2 regions of the Variovorax sp. F042 genome follow, and region 1 is predicted to be linked to the other one. Evidence: riboswitches for the same ligand, from Rfam matches in the RefSeq annotation. Region 1 holds a riboswitch; the other holds the start of a gene.
What was found. A riboswitch is a leader RNA that binds a small molecule or an ion and turns the genes downstream of it on or off. The one in region 1 is predicted to bind glycine.
Positions count from the first base shown of each region.

Region 1 (7,568 bases):
CGTCGCCGCGTACGACCAGCTGCTGGCGCAGGGGCTGGTCGAGGCCCGCCGGCAGCGCGGCTTCTATGTGCGGGATTCGGCACCGGTACAGGACGGCCGTCCGAACCACGGCGCGGACGCCGGTGGCGCGAGCGGCATGCCGGCGGCGATGGCGGTGCAGATGATGGCCTCGCGCATACCGGCCGACGCGAGTTCGCTGATCCGCAGCATGTTCCACCGCCCGAGCGACAAGCCGCAGCCGGGCATGGGGGTGTTTCCGCCGGACTGGATGTCGTCCACCTTCATGCCTACGGCCGTGCGGCGCATGACCAGTACAGCCGCCCTGCAGGAGCTGTCGCTCCAGTACGGCGAGCCGGCCGGCGACATGAGCCTGCGGCGCAGCCTCTCGCAGAAGCTGGTGGGCATCAACGTGCCGGCCTCGCCCGACCAGATCGTGACCACCATTGGCGCCACGCATGCGCTGGACATCGTGAGCCGCACGCTGCTGCGCGCGGGCGACCCGGTGATGGTCGAGGAGCCGGGCTGGGCGCTGGAGTTCGCGCGGCTGGAGGCGTTGGGCATGCGCATCCTGCCGGTGCCGCGGCGCGCCGATGGGCCCGACCTGGAGGTGATGGCGCAATACTGCGCGCTGCACCAACCCAAGCTCTTCGTCAGCGTGAGCGTGCTGCACAACCCGACCGGCTACAGCCTCACGCCGGGCAGCGCACACCGCGTGCTGAAGCTGGCCAACGAATACGACTTCCACATCGTCGAGGACGACACCTACAGCCACCTCGCACCCGAGCACGCCACGCGGCTCAGCGCGCTCGACGGGCTGCAGCGCACCATCTACGTGAGCGGCTTTGCCAAGATCCTGGCGCCCAACTGGCGCATCGGCTTCCTGGCCGCGCCCCCGGCGCTGAAGGAGCGGCTGCTCGAAACCAAGCTGCTGGCCACGCTCACCTCACCCACGCTGTTCGAGCGGGCGTTGTCGTGGTGCATCGACCAGGGGCAGCTGCGCCGGCATTCGGAGCGCGTGCGCATCCGCCTCGACGGGGCGCGGGGGCGGGCGGTGAAGCTGGCGATGTCGCACGGCTGCACCTTCGCCTCGGAGCCGGCGGGGCTGTTCGGCTGGGTCGACACGGGCGTGGACACCGACGCGCTCACGCAGCGCATGCTCGACCAGGGCTACCTGCTGGCGCCGGGCTCGCTGTTCCATGCGCGCCGGCCCCCGAGCACGATGATGCGGATCAACTTCGCCACGTCGCAGGATGCGACCTTCTGGAAGGTCTTCAGCAAGGTCCGAAGCGAGCTCTGATGGCAGGTAAAAGGCGGGGAGGTCCGGGCCAAAAGGCCGGAGGCTTGGAGTAAGCTGGCAACACAAGAAAACCCACCCAGGAGACCACCCGCATGAGCACCGCCAGCAAGCCCTTCGACTTCAGCCAGTTCGTCCCCGGATTCGACTTCCTGAAGAACCTCGCCGGTGGCGCCGCGGCGGGCACCGGCGCCGGTTCGGTGCCAGGGATTCCGAGCCTTGCGAGCTGGGTGGCTCCCACGCTGAGCGTGGAAGAGGTCGACAAGCGCATCCAGGAGCTCAAGACGGTGCAGTACTGGCTCGAGCAGAACGGCCATGCCCTGAAGGCCACGATCCAGGCGCTCGAAGTGCAGAAGATGACGCTGTCGACGCTGCGCGGCATGAACGTGCGGATGGAAGACATCGCCAGCGCGTTCACCAAGCAGGCAGCCGCGATGGCGCCGGCGCCTGCCGCGGCAGCTCCGGAGCCCGAACCCGAAGAGGTCGAGGAAGAGGACGAGATGCCCGAAGAAGAGGCTCCAGCACCGACGAAGTCGCGCAGCAGGCCGGCTTCGGCCAAGGCAAAGACCGCGGCGGCCGACGGAGCCGGCGTGGTCGATCCCATGCAGTGGTGGGGCTCGCTCACCGAACAGTTCCAGCAGATCGCCAGCTCGGCGCTGCAGGACGCGGCCCAGCTGAAGGTGCCGGCCATGGCCCAGCCGCTGGCCGATGCGGTCGGCAAGGTCATGGGCAAGCCGGCAACAACGGCCGCCCGCAAGCCTGCTGCGGCCAAGAAGGCTGCAGCGCCGGCTGCCAAAAAGAAGACATCGACAGCCGCGCGCAAGCGAACCTCCGCCCGGCGCTGACGTCATACACATCCATTTGTTGAAGAGAACGGGTTGGCACGCATCATGAAGTTGTTTCCCTCCGGTCACGCCACCCATCCGCAATGGCGCATGGCGGCCGGCCTCGTGCTGGCCCAGTTGCGCGCACAGATGGCCCTGCCCGACTACGCCTCGTCGCCGACGCTGGGGCTGCTCTACATCACCGACCACTATGCAAGCGAGGCGCAGGACATCCTCGACCACCTGAGCGCCGAGCTGCCCGAAGTGACCGACTGGTCGGGCACCGTCGGCATCGGCGTGTCGGCCAACAACGCCGAGTACTTCGATGAACCCGGCATGAGCCTGATGCTTTGCGCCTTGCCGAGCGACCAGTACCGCGTGTTCTCGGGCGTGGCGCCGCTGGGCAATTCCGAAATGAGCGGCTTCGAGGCGCACACGGCACTGGTGCACGCCGACCCGGCAACGCCCGACCTGGCCGAGCTGATCGCCGAGATGGCGGGGCGCACCGACACGGGTTATCTGTTCGGCGGGCTGTCTTCGGGGCGCGGCAGCGCGCTGCAATTCGCAGTCGGCGGCAACGGCAACATCCGCGGGCACGGGGCGGCGGGTGGGGTGTTCTCGGGCGGCCTGTCGGGCGTGGTGTTCGGCGAAGGCGTACGGCTGGTGTCGCGCGTCACGCAGGGCTGCCAGCCGCTGCGCTCGGGGGCAGTGCGCGAACGCGAGATCACCGAGGCCGACGGCAATCTGCTGCTGAAGCTCGACGGCGAGCCGGCGCTCGACGTGCTGCTGGCCGATCTGCAGGTGTCGCTCGAACGGCCGCAGGAGGCCATCGACGCCGTGCGCAACACGCTGGTCGGCCTGGCCGATGCCGGTAGCGACGGCATCCGCCGCACCGGCGACCTGGGCGCCGACGTGCTGGTGCGCCACATCATCGGGCTGGACCCGACGCGGCGCGGCATCGCCATTGCCGATGTGGCCGAGGCCGGCATGCGGCTGACCTTCTGCCGCCGCAACGCGCAGGCCGCGCGGGCCGACCTGATGCGCATCTGCGCGGAAATCCGCGAGGAACTGGAGCCCGAAGAGCAGACGCTCGCCACCGCGCGCGCCGTGGCGGCGGGCGAAGCCGAGGCGGCGCCGCATCCGGCACGGCGCATCGCAGGGGCGGTGTACGTGAGCTGCTCGGGGCGCGGCGGGCCGCATTTCGGCGCACCGGGCGCTGAGTTGCAGATCGTGCGGCACGCGCTGGGCGACGTGCCGCTGGTCGGGTTCTTCGCTGCGGGCGAGATTGCCCGGCATCACCTGTATGGCTATACCGGGGTGCTGACGGTGTTTACGGCCAACGACTGAACGCGATCAGGCCGGCTGCAGCGCGCGCGGCGCGGGCGCAGGCATGCCGGTGAACGCGAAATCCACCTCCGGCGCCAGCCCGCTCACGATCCGCGCGATCGACTTGCCCGAGCCGCAGGCATGCGTCCAGCCGAGCGTGCCGTGGCCCGTGTTGAGGAACAGGTTCGGAAGCCTGGTCTTGCCGATCAGCGGCACGTTGCTCGGCGTGGCGGGGCGCAGACCGGTCCAGAACTGGGCCTGCGTGGTGTCGCCAGCGCCGGGGAAGAGCTCTTCGACGCGGCGCACGATGGCTTCGCAGCGCACGCGGTTCAGGTCGCGGTCATAGCCGTTGAGCTCGGCCGTGCCGGCGATGCGCAGGCGGTCGCCCGACTCCGAGGTGTAGCGCGAAAACACGAGCTTGAATTCGTCATCCGTCAGCGAGACCTGGTGGGCCTTCGACGCGTCCTTGACGGGCAGCGTCACCGAATAGCCTTTGGCCGGGTAGATCGGCAGGCGAATGCCCAGCGGGGCGGCATACAGCGGGCTCAATGAACCCATCGCCAGCACGAAGGCGTCGCCGCGGATGCGCTGGAAGCGGCCTTCGCTGTCGGTGGCTTCGACGTGATCGATGCTGCCGCCGGCTTCGCGCAGCGCGGTCACGGTGTGGCTCATCAGGAACTTGACGCCCGCCGCGGTGGCCAGGCCCACCAGTTCGCGCGCGAAGCGGTTGGCGTCGCCGGACTCGTCCTCGGCCGTGTAGGTGGCGCCGGCCAGCTTCGGGCGGATGTGGGCGAGGGCGGGCTCGATCTTCACGGCTTCGTCGGCCGAGATGACCTGGCGCTCGCAGCCCAGGGCGCGCATCTGCTCGGCGGGCGCGAGGGCGCCGTCGAACTCTTTTTGCGTCGTGTAGAAGTGCAGGATGCCCTGCGTGCGCTGGTCGTAGTTCAGGCCGGTGTCGCGGCGCAACTGTTGCAACATCGAGCGGCTGTATGTTCCGAGACGCACGATCTGCTCGATGTTGTGGCGGGTGCGCGCCGGCGTGCATTCGCGCAGGAACTGGAGGCCCCAGAGCCACTGGCGCATGTCGGCGCGGATGCGGAAGAGCAGCGGGGCGTCTTCCTTGCCCAGCCACTGCAGCACCTTGAGCGGCGCGCTGGGGTTGGCCCAGGGCTCGGCGTGGCTGACGGAAATCTGCCCGCCGTTGGCGAAGCTGGTTTCAGCGGCTGGGGTGGCTTGCCGGTCGATCACGGTCACTTCGTGGCCGAGTTGCTGGAGGTAGTAAGCCGAGGTCACGCCGAGCAGGCCGGCGCCAAGAACGATCACGCGCATTTCAAATACCTTTGAGGTTGCAGCGCTTGAACGACGGGTGTGGTGTGCTATTGAATAAATAGCAAAGCAACCGGACGACCGTAGTCCAAGTTGCCGCTCCCCCTGTCCTCGGTACCTGAGAGATTCGCCCGCTGCGCCCGCAGAGGGTTTGCTCCTTCGGTGCATCACGACCACGTTGGGCGGTGTGATGGCTCTCCAGACGGCGTTTCAGTTGGTGCAGTACAGGTCCCTTGTTCGGACCGACCTGAGCGTTTATGGGAGTTTGCGCCTTCGGTAGGGCCACCGGGGTGGCCCGCTCTCCTGCAGTGGGGCGATTGTAGGCGGGGCTTGCGCGGGCGCCAACCTTTGATTTCTCTCCTCTGGCCGAATGGGATAATCGCCTGTTGATTTGCCGCAAGGCGATCGTTCCATATATCAGCAGGGGACTTCATGATCCTGGTTACCGGCGGCGCTGGCTTCATCGGCGCCAATTTCGTACTCGACTGGATCGCCAACGGCGACGAGCCGGTCGTGAACCTCGACAAGCTGACCTACGCAGGCAATCTCGAGACCCTCGCGTCGCTCAAGGGCAACCCGAAACACATCTTCGTGCAGGGCGACATCGGCGACAGTGCTTTGGTCGATCGCCTGCTGGCCGAGCACAAGCCGCGCGCCGTGGTCAACTTCGCCGCCGAATCGCACGTGGACCGCTCCATCCACGGCCCCGAAGACTTCGTGCAGACCAACGTGCTGGGCACCTTCCGCCTGCTCGAATCCGTGCGCGGCCACTGGAGCGCGCTGCCAGCCGAGCAGAAGACGGCCTTCCGCTTCCTGCACGTGTCCACCGACGAGGTCTACGGCTCGCTGTCGAAGACCGACCCCGCCTTCACCGAAGAGAACAAGTACGAGCCCAACAGCCCGTATTCAGCCAGCAAGGCCGCCAGCGACCACCTCGTGCGTGCCTGGCACCACACCTACGGCCTGCCGGTGCTGACCACCAACTGCTCCAACAACTACGGCCCCTTCCACTTCCCGGAGAAGCTCATCCCGCTGATGATCGTCAACGCGCTGGCCGGCAAGAACCTGCCCGTGTACGGCGACGGCATGCAGGTGCGCGACTGGCTCTACGTGAAGGACCACTGCAGCGCCATCCGCCGCGTGCTCGAAGCCGGCAAGCTGGGCGAGACCTACAACGTGGGCGGCTGGAACGAGAAGCCCAACATCGAGATCGTCAACACCGTGTGTGCGCTGCTCGACGAGCTGCGCCCCAGGGCCGACGGCAAGCCCTACAAGGAACAGATCACCTACGTCACCGATCGCCCCGGCCACGACCGTCGCTACGCCATCGATGCGCGCAAGCTCGAGGCCGAGCTCGGCTGGAAGCCCGCCGAGACCTTCGACACCGGCATCCGCAAGACCGTCGAGTGGTATCTGGCCAATGGCGAGTGGGTGCGCAACGTGCAAAGCGGCGCGTATCGCGAGTGGGTCGAGAAGCAATACGACACGACGAAGGCTGCGGCATGAAGTTGCTGCTGCTGGGCAAGGGCGGACAGGTCGGCTGGGAGCTGCAGCGCAGCCTGGCGCCCCTGGGTGAACTGGTCGCGCTCGACTTCGACAGCACCGATTTCAACGCCGACTTCAGCCGGCCGGAGCAACTGGCCGAGACAGTATTGAAGGTGCGTCCCGATGTGATCGTCAATGCGGCGGCGCACACGGCCGTCGACAAGGCCGAGAGCGAACCTGACTTCGCGCGCAAGCTCAACGCCACCTCTCCGGGAATCGTGGCCGAGGCGGCCCAGCAGATCGGCGCGCTGATGGTGCATTACTCGACCGACTATGTCTTCGACGGCAGCGGCACCAGGCCTTGGAAGGAAGACGACGCGACCGGCCCGCTCAGCGTGTACGGCCGCACCAAGCTCGAAGGCGAGCAACTGGTGGCCCAGAACTGCGCTCGTCACCTGATCTTCCGCACCAGCTGGGTGTATGCCGCGCGCGGCGGCAACTTCGCCAAGACGATGCTGCGACTGGCGAAGGAGCGCGACAAGCTGACCGTCATCGACGACCAATTCGGCGCGCCCACGGGTGCGGAGCTGCTGGCCGACGTGACGGCGCATGCCATCCGGGCGACGCTGCAGGACCCGGCCAAGGCCGGCCTCTATCACGCCATCGCCGGCGGCGAGACCAGCTGGTACGGCTATGCGCGCTTCGTGATCGAGCAAGCCAAGGCGGTGGGTGTCGAACTCAAGGCCGGCCCGGAGGCCGTCGAGGCCGTGCCGACCAGTGCCTTCCCGACCCCGGCAAAGCGCCCGCACAACTCGCGCCTGGACACCACCAAGCTGCAGACCACGTTCGGTCTGCGCCTGCCGCCCTGGCAGGAAGGCGTCGCGCGCATGCTGCGCGAGATTCTTTGAACTTTCACGAGAAAAAGAACATGACCAAGACGACGCAACGCAAAGGCATCATCCTGGCCGGTGGCTCGGGCACCCGCCTGCACCCCGCGACCCTGGCGCTCAGCAAGCAGCTGCTGCCGGTGTACGACAAGCCGATGATCTACTACCCGCTCAGCACGCTCATGCTGGGTGGCATGCGCGACATCCTGATCATCAGCACGCCGCAGGACACGCCGCGGTTCGAGCAATTGCTGGGCGATGGGAGCCAGTGGGGGATCAACCTGCAGTACGCGGTGCAGCCCAGCCCTGACGGGCTGGCGCAGGCGTTCATCATCGGGGACAAGTTCGTCGGGAACTCTCCGAGTGCACTTGTGCTGGGGGACAACATCTTCTACGGGCATGACCTTGTGCACCTGCTGTCCGAGG
Region 1 is NZ_JBVASX010000015.1:84,734-92,301, forward strand. Features, by position in the region: gene ACZYSP_RS30425 (aminotransferase-like domain-containing protein) at 1-1,297, shown strand, start outside; gene ACZYSP_RS30430 (PhaM family polyhydroxyalkanoate granule multifunctional regulatory protein) at 1,390-2,139, shown strand; gene ACZYSP_RS30435 (FIST signal transduction protein) at 2,185-3,465, shown strand; gene ACZYSP_RS30440 (D-amino acid dehydrogenase) at 3,472-4,773, opposite strand; glycine riboswitch at 4,866-4,982, opposite strand; glycine riboswitch at 4,986-5,086, opposite strand; gene rfbB (dTDP-glucose 4,6-dehydratase) at 5,203-6,276, shown strand; gene rfbD (dTDP-4-dehydrorhamnose reductase) at 6,273-7,163, shown strand; gene rfbA (glucose-1-phosphate thymidylyltransferase RfbA) at 7,184-7,568, shown strand, end outside.

Region 2 (7,568 bases), on a different contig from region 1:
GCGTCATCGCCGCAAGCGCGCTGTTCCTTGCCGTGCCCGGCACCTTCATCACGAGCGACCAACTCGCGATGCGCACGGGCGAGCGGCTGCCGCAAAGCTATGTGGGTGTGCTCACCGACACCGAGGGCCGGGGCCGATTGCTGGTCAGTTCGCTGCGGCATGGCCGCACGGTCACGCTGAAGGTGCTGGGTGCGACGGCGCTGCCCGTTTCGGGCGATGAACGGCTCGTGCTGTGGGCCTTGCCCGCCGATGCAGCGCCCTTCGCCATCGGCACGGTGCCCGCGAGCGGCGCTGGCACGCTGACGCTGCCCGACACCTCCGAGAAACTTCTGTCGAAGGTCTCGCGACTCGTCGTGACGCGCGAGCGCAGCGCCTCGCCCGCGGCTCCCAGCGCCGACGTAGTGTTGAGCGGCGCCTGCGCCAAGCTCTGGTGAGCCTCGCTTATTCTTGCGGCTCACAGGAGACAAAACCCATGCAGATCGTCATCACCGGCGGCGCCGGTTTTCTGGGCGCGCGCCTCGCACGCACGCTGTTGAAGCAAGGCAAGCTTTCGCTGGCCGGCGCACCGGCCCAGCCCATCGAACGCATCACGCTGGTCGACCGCGCGGGCGCTCCCGCCGACCTCGCGGCCGATGCGCGCATCACCACCGTGACGGGCGACCTGAACGCACAGCTCGCCGCTGACGCAGATGCCACCGTCTGGCGCGAAGCCGATGCCATCTTCCACCTGGCCGCCGCGGTGAGCGGTGAATGCGAAGCCGACTTCGACCTCGGCATGCGCAGCAACTTCGCGGCCACGCATGCCTTGCTCGAAAAAGTACGCACGCTCGGCACGAAACCCGTGCTGGTGTTCGCCAGTTCGCTCGCAGTGTTCGGCGATTCGCCCGAGCAGCCGCTGCCGAAGGTGATCGAAGACCACACGCTGCCCACGCCGCAGACCAGCTACGGCATCCAGAAATTCATTGGTGAACAGCTGGTGGCCGATTTCACGCGCAAGGGCTTCGTGCGCGGGCGCAGCGTGCGGCTCATGACAGTGAGCGTGCGCCCGGGCAAGCCCAACGGCGCGGCCTCGGGCTTCTTCAGCGGCATGATCCGCGAGCCGCTGGCCGGGTTGCCCGCCGCCTGCCCCGTGCCCGACGCAACGCCTGTCGCCATTGCGTCACCGGCGCGCACCATCGAAGGCATCATCCGCGCCGCCGAGGCCAGCGATGCGCAGTGGGGCCCGCGCACCGCGCTCAACCTGCCCTCTCTCGCCACCACGGTCGGCGAAATGGCCGCGGCGCTGGAGCGCGTGGCCGGCAAGGCCGCCACCGCCCTGCTGGACCGCACACCCGACCCGACGATCCAGCGAATCGTGAAGACCTGGCCGGGCCACATCGATACCGTGCGCGCGAGGGCGCTGGGGCTCACGTCCGACGAAAACTTCGAGGCCGTCATTCGCGAGTACGTCCGTGAAAATCCCGACGCGGTAAAGCTCCCGGGTGTTGCATAGTCCGTTGCGCCTGACGCGCACCTGACCCCAACCCCCGGAGACATCATGAAACTCGGCCACATCGCCGCCGCCTGCCTTTCGCTTGCCCTGGGCACTTCCGCCTTCGCGCAGCAACCGACCGTTCTGAAGATCGGCTATGCGACCTCCAAGGAGTCGCACTATGGCGTGGGCTCCACGGTGTTCTGCGAAGAAATCGAGAAAGGCACCCAAGGCCGCTACAAGTGCCAGCACTTCGCCAACTCGGCACTCGGCGGCGAGCGCGAGCAGATCGAGGCCATCCAGCTCGGCACGCAGGACCTGGTCAACACCTCGACCGGTCCGGTGGGCAACTTCGTGCCCGAGGTCAAGATCGTCGACATTCCGTTCCTGTTTCGCGACTACGACCATGCGCGCAAAGTCATGGACGGCCCCATCGGCCAGGACATCCTGACCAAGTTCCCGAGCAAGGGCATCATCGCGCTGGCCTGGACGGAGAACGGCTTTCGCCACATGACGAACAGCAAGCGCGACATCGTCAAGCCCAGCGACGCAGCCGGCCTGAAGATGCGCACCATGGAAAACAAGGTGCACATGGACGGCTACCGCACCTTCGGCATCCTGCCCACGCCCATGGCTTTCCCTGAACTGTTCGGCGCGCTGCAGCAAGGCACGGTCGACGGGCAGGAGAACCCGATTCCGGTGATCCTGTCGTCGAAGTTCTCGCAGGTGCAAAAGCACCTCTCGCTCACGGGCCACGTGTACTCGCCGGCGCTGCTTCTGCTGTCGCCGAAGGTGTGGAACAAGCTGTCTGACGCCGACAAGAAGGTATTCACCGAAGCCGCGAAGAAGGCCGCCATTGCCCAGCGCAAGAAGGTCAACGACGACGAGAACAACGGCATTGCCCAGCTCGAGAAAGACGGCATGAAGGTCACGCGCACCGTCGACGGCGCCGCCTTCCGCGAGGCGCTGAAGCCCGCCTACGTGAGCTACGCCAAGGAATTCGGCGCGGACAACATCAAGAAGATCACGGACGTCAAGTAAGCCCTGAGCCGCAACGGCCGGCCCTCCGGCAACGCGCCCGGCACGCATGCGTGCGCCGGGCGCTTCGTTTTTCAGACAGAACAGAGAACAACACAAAGTGCAAGCCTTCGAGCGCTACTTTCTCGCCGCCAACCGCTGGGCGCTGATTCTTCTGCTGGCCGCCATGTCGGTCATCATCTTCACCAACGTCGTGCTGCGCTACACCACGAGCCAGTCGCTCGAATGGGCCGAGGAGGTGTCGCGCCACATGATGATCTGGCTCACCTTCCTGGGCGCCGGGCCGGTGCTGCGCTACGGCGGGCACATCGCGGTCGAGAACCTGCAGGACGCCTTGCCCCGCAGCGCGGCCGTCGCGGTGCGCATCGTCGTCGCCGGGCTGCTCTTCGCATTCTTCGGCTTCATGGTCTGGTACGGCTGGCTGTACATGGAACGCACGATGTTCCAGCTCACTGCCGTGACTCAGATTCCGTTCGCCTACATCTACAGCGCGATGCTGTTCGGCGGCATCTTGTTGATCGTGCACTGGCTGCTGGTGGTGCGCGGCTACGTGCTGCGCAGGGAGTTCGCGTCCGACGCGCACTTCGACGCCAACGCCTCGGCATCGCTGTAAGGAGAACGACCATGGATGCCAGCATTGTTCTGATCGTTTCCGCCTGCATTTTCCTGGCCATCGGCGTGCCGGTGGCCTTTGCGCTGGGCCTTTCCACCGTTACCACGCTGATCCTCGCGGAGAACTACCCGCTGATGGTGCTGCTGAAGGAAACCTTCACCGGCATCGACAGCTTTCCGCTGATGGCGGTGCCCTTCTTCATTCTTGCGGCCGAACTCATGAGCGGCGGCTCGCTCACCGAGGTGCTGCTGCGCTTCGCAGGCCAGTTCGTGGGCCACCGACGCGGCGGGCTGGGCTACACCAACGTGGTGTCGCTGACCTTCTTTTCGGGCATCTCGGGCTCGGCGCTGGCCGACGCGGCGGGGCCGGGGTCGATGCTCATCAAGATGATGGACAAGGCCGGCTACGACCGCTCGTACGCGGCGGCGCTCACGGCCTCGACCGCCATCGTCGGGCCGATCATTCCGCCCTCGATCATCATGATCATCTACGCGCTGCAGGACGAGAGCGTATCGGTCGGCACGCTGTTCGCGGCCGGCATCATGCCGGGCATCCTGATCGCGGTGGCGATGTGCGTCGTGAACTTCTACGTCTCGAAAAAGCGCAACTACAAGGGCGATGGGCAAACGCCTCCGCTGCGCGAGATCCTGGTCACGACCTGGAAGGCGATTCCTGCGATCCTGCTGCCGGTGGTGATCCTGGGCGGCATGCGCGCCGGCTGGTTCACGCCGACCGAGGCCTCGGTGGTGGCGGTGTTCTATGCGCTGGTGTGCGGCAAGTTCGTCTACCGCACGCTCGAGTGGAAGATGCTGCCCGACATCCTCTCGCGCTCTGCCCTGCTGTCGGCTTCGGTGCTGATCATCATCGGGCTGTCGGCCTCGTTCGCGTGGGTGCTGACCATCGAGGGCATTCCGCAGCAGATGGCCGAATGGCTCATCAGCATGAACCTCTCGCCGTGGATGTTCCTGATCATCGTCAACGTGTTCCTGCTGCTGTTCGGCATCTTCATCGAGCCGCTGCCGGGTGTGATGGTGCTGGCGCCGATCCTTGCGCCGGTGGCCATCAAGCTGGGTGTGGACCCGGTGCACTTCGCGATGATCGTGATCTTCAACCTCACGCTGGGCATGATCACGCCGCCGGTGGGCGGGCTGCTGTTCGTGACCTGCAACGTGTCGAAGGTGCCGATGTCGGCGCTGGTGAAGGAGCTGGTGCCGTTCCTTTGGGCCCATGGGGCGGTGCTGGTCATCCTGACCTTCGTGCCCGCGCTGAGCACGTGGCTGCCGCACGTGCTCGGGTTCAAGTAGCGGCCCGGGCTCCGGGGCCTGATCGGCCCGGTGAATCGGCGGATGTTCACTGCCAGAATCGGGCGACGGGCCAAGGGCCAACAACCGACAAGGAGGGGACTGCGCCATGAATCGATTCCTGAGCTGCCTGCTGGGCGGCGCCTTGCTGGCTCCGGCTGCCTTCGGCGCCCCGCCCGCAACGCCCGCCGCGGCACCAGCCCCCGTATCGGCAGCAGCGCCGGCCGATCCCGCCTCCAGCATCCGCGAAGTCGAAGCCGCCGTGCGCGCCTGGGCCGCGGCCTGGTCAGCCCGGGACGTGGTGCGCTACCTGGCCGCCTATGCACCCGACTTCACGCCGCCGCGAGGCCAGGACCGCAAGGCCTGGGAGGCGGACCGCCGCGCGCGCATTACCGACAAGACGACCATCAGCGTGAGCATCGACAGCCTGGTCATCAGCGTCCAGGGGCAGGCGGCCAGCGCGAGCTTTCAACAGACCTACAGCGCCGACAAGCTGCGCGAGAAGAGCCGCAAGACGCTGGAATTGCAGCGCGTGGGCAACCAGTGGCTCATACGCAAGGAAAGCGCGGGCTGAAGGCCAGCCGCGATTGCCCCTGTAAGGCAAACGGTTCATGAAGATGTCACCACTTGCAACGATGCTGCAGCCCTCGATTCCCGAAAGCTGTGGCTGCCATGTTTCCCACCAAGACCGACAAGGCGCGCGACGAACTCCAGGGCGGACAGCGCACGCTCAGCCAGCGTGAGCGCGCCCTGCTGCTGATGGCCGATGGCCGGCGCTCGCTGACCGACTTCAGTCCGCTGTTCTCCAACCGGGTTGAAGCCGAACAGGCGATCCAGGCGCTGGTGCAGCGGGGTTACCTGCAGGCCCCGCAGGCTGCTGCTGCGGCACCGGCGCCCGCACCGGTAGCAGCCCCCGCCCGGCCCGCGCCTATCGCCGCCGCCGAGCCGATCCAGGTCGCCACCACCTCGGCCGACACCTTCGACGGCAAGCGCTCGCTGGCCACCACGCGCATGTTCCTGTTCGACATCTGCGAGCGCATGTTCGTGCGGCGCGACCCGAAATTCGCGCTGCAGATGCGCGACGCCCTGCGCGAGGCCCGCGACCGCGAGGCGATGCTGACCATCGCCGCGCTGATGCTCACCGAGATCGAGAAAACCGCCGGGGTGGAGCGGGCCGAATCGCTGCGCGAGCGCATCGACAAGCTGCTGCCGCCGGCCGAAATCATCCACTGACGCCGAACCCCGGCCCCGCGCGATCCACTACACTCGCCAGGGTCAGGAGAGAGCCCCGCGTGCCGGGGCCGCCGAAGGCGCAGGGGTTTCCCGAACGCTCAGGCAAAAGGACTGACAAGGCGCCGGTGAACACCGGCGTTTCCTTGCTGGAGAGAGGCCGTTGCAGTGAAAACTGCCCATCGGCCCACCGAAGGAGCAAACCCCGATCGTGGGGCGAATCTCTCAGGTAAAGCGGACAGCAGGGGTGGCCCATGGCTTGCGTCATGGATTTCGTCTGCCCCTTTGGAGTGCCCCGTGGCTGCTTCTTCCGCCCCCGCTACCGAACTTCTCAAGACGCCGCTGTACGACCTCCACGTGGAGCTCGGTGCCCGCATGGTGCCCTTTGCCGGCTATTCGATGCCGGTGCAGTACCCCGCCGGCCTGATGGCCGAGCACAAGCACACGCGCGACGCGGCCGGCCTGTTCGACATCTCCCATATGGGCCAGCTGCGCCTCGTCGGGCCCGATGCGGCGGCGGCTTTCGAAACCCTGATGCCCGTCGACGTGGTCGACCTGCCCGCCGGCAAGCAGCGCTACGGCCTGCTGCTGAACGACGAAGGCGGCATCCTCGACGACCTGATGTTCTTCAATGAAGGCAACGGCTCGATCTTCGTGATCGTCAACGGCGCCTGCAAGGTGGCCGACATCGCCCACATCCAGCAGAAGATCGGCAGCCGCTGCCAAGTGCAGCCCCTGCCCGACCACGCCCTGCTCGCGCTGCAGGGCCCGCAGGCCGCGGCCACGCTGGCGCGGCTGTCGCCCGGCATCGAGCGCTTCGTGTTCATGACGGGCGGCGCGGTGCAGATCGGCGGCATTGCCGCCTTCGTCACCCGCAGCGGCTACACCGGCGAAGACGGATTCGAGATCTCGGTGGCCGCCAAGGACGCCGAGGCGCTGGCCCGCCTGCTGCTGGCCCAGCCCGAGGTCAAGCCCATCGGCCTGGGCGCGCGCAATTCGCTGCGGCTCGAAGCCGGGCTTTGCCTCTACGGCAACGACATCGACACCACCACCACGCCTGTCGAGGCCTCGCTCAACTGGGCGATGCAGAAGGTGCGCCGCACGGGCGGCGCGCGCGAAGGCGGCTTTCCAGGCGCGGCAAAGATCCTCGCGCAGCTTGCCGTAGCTGCCGCAGGCGCTGCCGGCCACACCGACCACGACACGCTGAAGCGCAAGCGCGTGGGCCTCGTCGCCCTCGAACGCATTCCGGTGCGCGACGGCACGGTGCTGCAATCTTTCGAAGGCCATGACATCGGCATCGTCACCAGCGGCCTGCTCGGCCCGACGGCCGACCGCTGCATCGCCATGGGCTACGTGGCCACCGCCTTCGCCGAGCCGGGCACGCGCGTGCAGGCCATCGTGCGCGGCAAGCCGGTGCCGATGGAAGTCTCGACGATGCCTTTCGTGCCCACCCGCTACTACCGCGGCTGAGCCTGGTCGACAGGCTAGGCTCTGCACCCCGATTCATTTTTTCCACGAGGAGTTTTTCCATGAGCATCAAGTACACCAAGGACCACGAATGGGTGTCGGCCGAAGGCGACGCAGCCACCGTCGGCATCACCGTGCATGCGCAGGACGCGCTGGGCGACGTGGTGTTCGTCGACCTGCCCGAAGTCGGCAAGACCTTTGCGCAAGGCGAAGTTGCCGGCGTCGTCGAATCGGTCAAGGCCGCGGCCGACGTGTTCATGCCCGTGTCGGGCGAGATCACCGAAGTGAACGAAGCGCTGCGCGCCGATCCGTCGCTGGCCAACAGCGACCCGCTGGCCGCCGGCTGGTTCTTCAAGGTCAAGCTGAGCGAGCCCGCGCAGCTCGACGCCCTGCTGGACGCGGCCTCCTACGACAAGTTCGCCGCCGAATCCTGATCCGCTGAGTTCCT
Region 2 is NZ_JBVASX010000001.1:1,177,734-1,185,301, forward strand. Features, by position in the region: gene ACZYSP_RS05675 (anti-sigma factor) at 1-434, shown strand, start outside; gene denD (D-erythronate dehydrogenase) at 473-1,492, shown strand; gene ACZYSP_RS05685 (TRAP transporter substrate-binding protein) at 1,538-2,512, shown strand; gene ACZYSP_RS05690 (TRAP transporter small permease) at 2,610-3,122, shown strand; gene ACZYSP_RS05695 (TRAP transporter large permease) at 3,134-4,426, shown strand; gene ACZYSP_RS05700 (L,D-transpeptidase Cds6 family protein) at 4,533-4,997, shown strand; gene ACZYSP_RS05705 (hypothetical protein) at 5,096-5,656, shown strand; glycine riboswitch at 5,690-5,780, shown strand; glycine riboswitch at 5,793-5,905, shown strand; gene gcvT (glycine cleavage system aminomethyltransferase GcvT) at 5,951-7,123, shown strand; gene gcvH (glycine cleavage system protein GcvH) at 7,183-7,554, shown strand.
Region 2: another riboswitch for glycine. It lies ahead of gcvT (glycine cleavage system aminomethyltransferase GcvT); the one in region 1 lies ahead of ACZYSP_RS30440 (D-amino acid dehydrogenase).